2 linked regions of the Sphaerotilus microaerophilus genome follow. The protein of the gene in region 1 interacts with the protein of each later gene in a pairwise test. Links are inferred from orthologs where the notes say so. Each region holds a gene or a part of one and is shown on either strand. Other genes may lie near its edges.

Region 1 (3,058 bases):
TAGCGGATTGCATCACGGGCTGCAGCCAGCCGTCCTCGACCCACAGGTCGAGTTGCTCACGCAGCGCGGCACTTGCCTTGGCCACTTCGGCGGCGCTCAGGCAGCGTGCATCGGCCAGGCGCCGCAACATCGCCGCGTCCTTGCCGGCGGCGCGCCAGGACTCGCCATTGAGGAAGACGTGGCGGTCGTCGTAGAGCATGCACGAACGCGCATCCAGGGCCACGCCACAGCCCTCGGGCAGCGGCTCGCCGATCTCGAAGTGCACCAGCGACTTCGGCTCGGACAGGTACTCGCCCAGCGCGCGGTCCAGTGCCCCCGGCTCGGACAGTGCCTTCAGCAGCCCCTCGGCCGCAAAGGCCTGCAGCTCGCCCGGGATGCGCCCCGGGGTTGGCGTGGCGGCCTGCTTCGGATCGCGGTAGACCACCGGGCGCGGCCCTTCGTCGCGCGGATCTTCCACCGCGTCGGCCAGGCGCAGCAGACTCTCGCGCACCAGCTCCGTGCGGTGCGGCGATCGAAAGCCCGCCGAGCAGGTCATGCACTCACCGTCCACCGCATCGCCGTCGTGCGCCCAGCCCGGCGGCAGGTAGAGCATGTCGCCGGGCTCGAGCACCCACTCTTCCTCGAACTCGAAGTTCTCGATGATCTTCACCGGCATGTCGGGCATCAGCCGTGCATCCGGATTGCGTCCGATGCGCCAGCGGCGCTTGCCGGCCACCTGGATCAGGAAGACGTCGTAGGAATCGAAGTGCGGGCCGACGCCGCCGCCCTCTGCCGCCCACGAGATCATCAGGTCGTCCAGCCGCGCCTGCGGCACGAAGCGGAAGCGGTTGAGCATCTCGGCCGCGGCCGGCACGTGCAGGTTCAGGCCCTGCACCAACACCGTCCAGCCGCCCTGCTTGAGCGCCGGCAGAGACTTGCGCGGCAGCGGCCCGCGCGCCAGGCGCCAGCTCGCCTCGCTGGCCACACCCTCGCCGCTGCGCACCACGAGGCGGGATTCCACTTCGTCGCTCGCCGCCAGCTCGAACAGCGCACGGCGGTCCACCGGCGGCTGCACGCCCGGCCAAGCCTGGCGCACCAGCAGCGGCCGGCGATGCCACCAGCGCTGCATGAACTCGGCCGGGCTCAGGCCGCCGAGCAATTCAGTGGGTTGATCGAGCGCGGGAACGGCCACATCGGCCGGCAGCGGCAGGGCGGTTCGAGTGGCGGCACGCCGGGGCTGGGTGGGGGAAGATGTCCTGTTTGCCATCCGCGGATTGTGCCGGGCAGGCCCGCGCGCATGCGATGATTCATATCATCATGATCATCCACGCACCCTGCGTCGTCAGCCTGGTCTGGCGACTTGAAGATGCCCAAGGCCAGCTGATCGACGAGCTGAGCGAACCGCTCGAGTTCTTCCTGGGCGGTGACGACCTGCTTGCCAAGGTGGAGGAGTGCCTGCTCGGCCACCAGAGTGGCTACAGCGCCACCCTGCACCTGGAACCTGAGAACGCCTTTGGCGAGTACCACGCCGAGTTGGTGTTCTTCGAGGAGCGCGCCATCTTCCCCGACGAGGTCGGCCCCGGCATGCAGTTCGAAGGCCCGCCTGAAGGCAGCCGCACACCTGACATGCCCGCCGACGTGATCTACACCGTCACCGAGGTCTACGACAGCCACGTCGTGCTCGACGGCAACCACCCGCTCGCCGGCCTCGCGCTGGTGCTGCAGCTGGAAGTGAAAGGCGTGCGCGAGGCCACCGACGAAGAGGTCGATGCGCGCACGGTGGGCGACTCCGGCCTGACCGTGCTCGGCCTGGGCGTCCCGGAAGACGCCACCCTGCACTGAGGTCCTACCCCCGTTGCGGCTGACGCCGCTCCCCCTCAAGGGGGCGTCACCAACGGACCGGCGAAGCCGGATCCGCGGTGACTGCCTGAGGACGCCATCGTCGTCTGCGCCTGGGCGCTACGCGCGCCCGGTCGAGCCGAAGCCGCCTTCGCCACGCGCGCTCTGCGCGAAGTCGCCCACCACCCTGAAGGCCGCCTGCACCACCGGCACGATCACCAACTGGGCGATGCGCTCCAGCGGCTGCACGGTGAAGGGCTCGCTGCCGCGGTTCCAGCAGCTCACCATCAACGGGCCCTGGTAGTCGCTGTCGATCAGGCCGACCAGGTTGCCCAGCACGATGCCGTGACGGTGGCCCAGCCCGGAGCGCGGCAGGATCATCGCCGCCAGGCCCGGGTCCCCCAGGTGCAGCGACAGGCCGGTGGGCAGCAGCACGGTCTGGCCGGGCGCCAGCACCAACGGCGCATCCAGGCAGGCACGCAGGTCCAGCCCGGCCGAGCCGGGGGTCGCGTAGGTCGGCAGCTGGTCCGCCAGGCGCGGATCGAGGATCTTCAGGTCGACAGTGACCGGCGAACGACTTGCGGCGCTGCTCACGCTGCCGCTCCGCGCTGCCATTGCGCCACCCGCCGGGCGATCTCGGCCACCAGCTCACGCGCCAGGGTCAGCTTGTCCACCGCGCTGCCGTCGGCCGGCAGCGCCTGGGTCGTCTGCGCATCGACCAGCAACAGCGCGTTGTCGTCGCGCCCGAAGGTGGCCGGGCCGAGGTTGCCGACGATCAGCGGCAGCTTCTTGCGCCGCAGCTTCTCGCGCGCGTGCTGCTCCAGCTTCTCGCTCTCGGCGGCAAAGCCCACGCAGTAGGGGCCACCCGGCAGCGCCGCCACGGCGGCCAGGATGTCCGGGTTCTCGCTGAGCTCGAAGATCGGCGCGATCTTCTTGCCGTCCTTCTTGATCTTCTGCGCCGACAGGCTGGCCGGCCGCCAGTCCGCCACCGCCGCGGTGGCGACGAAAACGTCGTGCGCCGCGGCCTGGGGCAGCACCGCGTCGTGCATCTGCCGGGCCGAGCGCACATCGATGCGCCGCACGCCGCGCGGCGTGTCCAGGTGAACCGGGCCGGCCACCAGCGTGACCTCGGCACCGGCCTCGCGGGCGGCACGCGCAATCGCGAAGCCCATCTTGCCGCTGGACAGGTTGGTGATGCCGCGCACCGGGTCGATCGCCTCGAAGGTCGGCCCGGCCGTGA
Region 2 (3,095 bases), 1.6 Mb from region 1 along the record:
GGCGGTTGTGCACCAGCAGGGCATCGCACAGGCCGCCCAGGCGTTCGACCGCCTCGGCCTCGTCCACCACCAGCGGCTCGCCGCCGGGGTTGGCGCTGGTCATCACCAGCAGCGTGGGCTGGGCCGCCTCGCGCCAGGCGCGGCCCGCGGGCCGGCCGAGCAGTTCGTGGATCAGCAGCGCGTGCAGCGGCGCAGCCGGCAGCATCAGGCCCCAGTCATTCAGGCCGGGGGCGATCAGCGGGTGGCGCTCGGCCACGCCGGTTCGCGTGGGCAGCAGCAGGATGGGCGCCGCCGGGCTGGCGAGCAGCCGGGCGGCATCGTTATCCACTTCTGCCCACTGCCGCGCGCTGGCGACGTTGGGCACGAGCAGTGCGAAGGGCTTGCTGGCGCGCTGCTTGGCGGCGCGCAGGCGCTGCAGCGGCGCAGCTTACCGGGCGTCGCAGACCAGGTGGTAGCCGCCCACGCCCTTGACGGCCAGGATCTGCCCGGCGGCCAGCCGCCGCGCGGCCTCGGCCAGCGGGTCGACGCCAGCGATCGGCGTGCCGTCCGGCTGCCACAGCGCCAGCTGCGGGCCGCAGGCCGGGCAGGCCACGGGCTGGGCGTGGAAGCGGCGGTCGCTGGGGTCGCGGTACTCGCGCGCGCAGGCGGGGCAGAGCGGGAAGCCGGCCAGGCTGGTGTTCGGCCGGTCGTAGGGCAGCCGCTGGGTGATCGTGAAGCGCGGGCCGCAGTGGGTGCAGTTGATGAAGGCGTAGCGGTGGCGGCGGTCGGCGGGGTCGAAGAGCTCGTCCAGGCAGTCGGCGCAGGGCGCGGCGTCGGCCGGCAGGCCGGTGGCCAGCGCCGCGCCGGCGTCGCTGGCGAGGATGCGGAAGCCCGCTTCGTCGCTGCGCACAGTCTGAGGCGTCTGCTGCAGCGCGTCGATGCGCGCCAGCGGCGGCGGCGACTGGCGCAGCCGTTGCGTGAAGACCCGCAGCGCGGCGGCGGGGCCCTGGACCTCGCACTGCAGCCCGGCGGCGTCGTTGCGCACCCAGCCGTTCAGGCCCAGCGCCAGCGCCTGCTGCGCGCACCAGGGCCGGAAGCCCACGCCCTGCACCGCGCCGCGCAGGTGCAGGTGTAGGCGCAGCTCGGCGACCGACGCGGCATCCGCCTCAGTGGCATCGGGCTGCAGCAGGGCATTCATCGTCGCAGGCCCGCTCGCGTTCAGCCCTTGGCGGCAAGCTGCGCTTCCAGCTCGGCGACGCGCGCGCGCAGCCGTGCCAGCTCGGCGGCTTCGGGCGATTCTTGGGATTCGGTGGGCTGGTCGCCTTGCAGCAGCCAGTCCAGCCAGGCGTCCATGCCCTGGCCGCTCCTGGCCGAGACCAGCAGCACCTCGATGCCCGGGTTGACGCGCTGGGCGTACTCGATGCACTTCGCCACATCGAAGTCCAGGTGCGGCAGCAGGTCCACCTTGTTGAGCAGCATCAGCTTGGCGGCGGCGAACATGTCCGGGTACTTGATCGGCTTGTCCTCGCCCTCGGTCACCGAGAGGATAGCCACCTTGGCGCGCTCGCCCAGGTCCCACATCGCGGGGCAGACCAGGTTGCCGACGTTCTCGATGAAGAGCAGCGCGCCCGGGCCGTGGTCCGCGGTGTGGCTGTGGGCGTGCTCGCCGGTGTGCGAATGCTCATGCACGTGCACCGAGCCATCCGAGTGGGTGTGCGCATGCGCGTGGCCGTGGGCCTGCCCGGCGGCGTGCGAGTGCTCGTGCACATGGCCGTGCAGCGACAGGCGGCCGAAGGCGTCGGCCACCATCGGCGCGTCCAGGTGGCAGCCCTTGCCGGTGTTGACCTGGATCGCCGGAGCGCCGGTGGCGCGGATGCGGTCGGCGTCGTTGCTGGTCTGCTGGTCGCCCTCGATCACCGCCACCGGCAGCTGAGGTGCGCGGGCCTTGAGCGCCTCGATGGTGGCGCACAGCAGCGTGGTCTTGCCCGAGCCCGGGCTGGAGACGAGGTTGTAGGCCACCACGTCGTGCGCGGCGAAGTGGGCACGGTTCTGCTCGGCGATGCGGTTGTTGGCGCCGAGCACGTCCAGCTCGATCTTGATCGCGCGGGCCTGGCTCATGCCGGGCACCGAGACGCGGGCGCTGCCGGCGCCGTAGTGCAGGTCGCCGGTGGCGGCGTCCACCTGCGGCGCGCCGTCCGGGCGGATCACCTCAGCGTGGTCATGGCCGTGATCGTGCGAATGGCCGTGCGAATGGCCGTGCGTATGTTCGTCGGCATGGTCATGCGCGTGGTCATGGTCGGGATGCCCGTGGCGCGTGTCGTGCGCCGGGTGGTGATGGGCGTGGCTGTGCACCACGCCGTCCTCGTGGCGATGCTCATGAGCATGGTCATGTTCATGCTCATGCGAGTGGGCGGTGGCGGGCTGGGCGCCCGGGGTGCCGGTGGCACATCCGCAAACGACACACATGGGGAACTCCTTCGGCAGAAATCAGGTGGGTTGGCTCGCCGCAGCGGGGGGCTGGGTGGATGCGTCGTCGTGCACGATCAGGTCGACCACGCGCAGCTCGGTGCCGCCGGTGGGCTGGATCTGGTGGCCGCCGCACAGCGGGCAGGGGTCGGCGCGGCTCTGGATCTCGACCGTCGTGCCGCAGGCCAGGCACCAGGCGGCGCCGGGCGGTTCGTCGATCAGGATCTCGGCGCCCTGCAGCACGGTGCCGTGGGCGCAGGCCTCCAGTGCGAAGCGCAGCGCGTGCACGTCCACGCCGGAGAGCGCGCCGGCCTCCACGCGCAGCTGCGAGACGCGCTGGAAGTGCTCGCGCGCGGCGGCGTCCTCGACCACGCGCACGATGCCGCCGGCCAGACTCAGTTCATGCATCGGGGGATCCTTCGGCGGTCGCACGTTCGGTGGGGGCATCGGCTGCGTCGATGGAGAAGGCCACGCAGGGGTCGAAGGCCACCGCCAGCCGCTGGGCAGCGACGGGGCGTTCGTCGGCGGGCCGCCCCGACAGCCCGGCCAGCGCCTGCGCCAGCACGCCGCGGGGGTGGAAGTTCCATTCGGTGGGCGCCAGCACGCGGCAGGCCTCGACGGTCTGGCCGGTGGGGTCGAGCCGCACCCAG

Evidence for each region.
Region 2: the proteins of NGK70_RS15560 (region 1) and hypB interact in binary tests that used the Escherichia coli proteins (3 or more experiments, as listed by UniProt). The link is inferred for Sphaerotilus microaerophilus from one-to-one orthologs.

What each region holds. Positions count from the first base shown.
Region 1 is NZ_AP025730.1:3,622,996-3,626,053, forward strand. What follows is about bases 314-3,058. They hold NGK70_RS15560 (FKBP-type peptidyl-prolyl cis-trans isomerase), read left to right. Parts: upstream 314-1,296; coding sequence 1,297-1,821; downstream 1,822-3,058. Other genes in these bases: NGK70_RS15555 (JmjC domain-containing protein), read right to left, coding at 314-1,108; dut (dUTP diphosphatase), read right to left, coding at 1,939-2,412; coaBC (bifunctional phosphopantothenoylcysteine decarboxylase/phosphopantothenate--cysteine ligase CoaBC), read right to left, coding at 2,409-3,058. In the rest of the region: more of NGK70_RS15555, read right to left, coding at 1-313. UniProt on the Escherichia coli protein: Folding helper with both chaperone and peptidyl-prolyl cis-trans isomerase (PPIase) activities. Chaperone activity prevents aggregation of unfolded or partially folded proteins and promotes their correct folding.
Region 2 is NZ_AP025730.1:1,992,376-1,995,470, forward strand. What follows is about bases 265-3,046. They hold hypB (hydrogenase nickel incorporation protein HypB), read right to left. Parts: upstream 2,332-3,046; coding sequence 1,198-2,331; downstream 265-1,197. Other genes in these bases: NGK70_RS08760 (Kae1-like domain-containing protein), read right to left, coding at 265-418; NGK70_RS08765 (acylphosphatase), read right to left, coding at 428-1,177; hypA (hydrogenase maturation nickel metallochaperone HypA), read right to left, coding at 2,467-2,853; NGK70_RS08780 (nickel-dependent hydrogenase large subunit), read right to left, coding at 2,846-3,046. Outside these bases: more of NGK70_RS08760, read right to left, coding at 1-264; more of NGK70_RS08780, read right to left, coding at 3,047-3,095. UniProt on the Escherichia coli protein: Involved in the maturation of [NiFe] hydrogenases. Required for nickel insertion into the metal center of the hydrogenase. Exhibits a low intrinsic GTPase activity, which is essential for nickel insertion.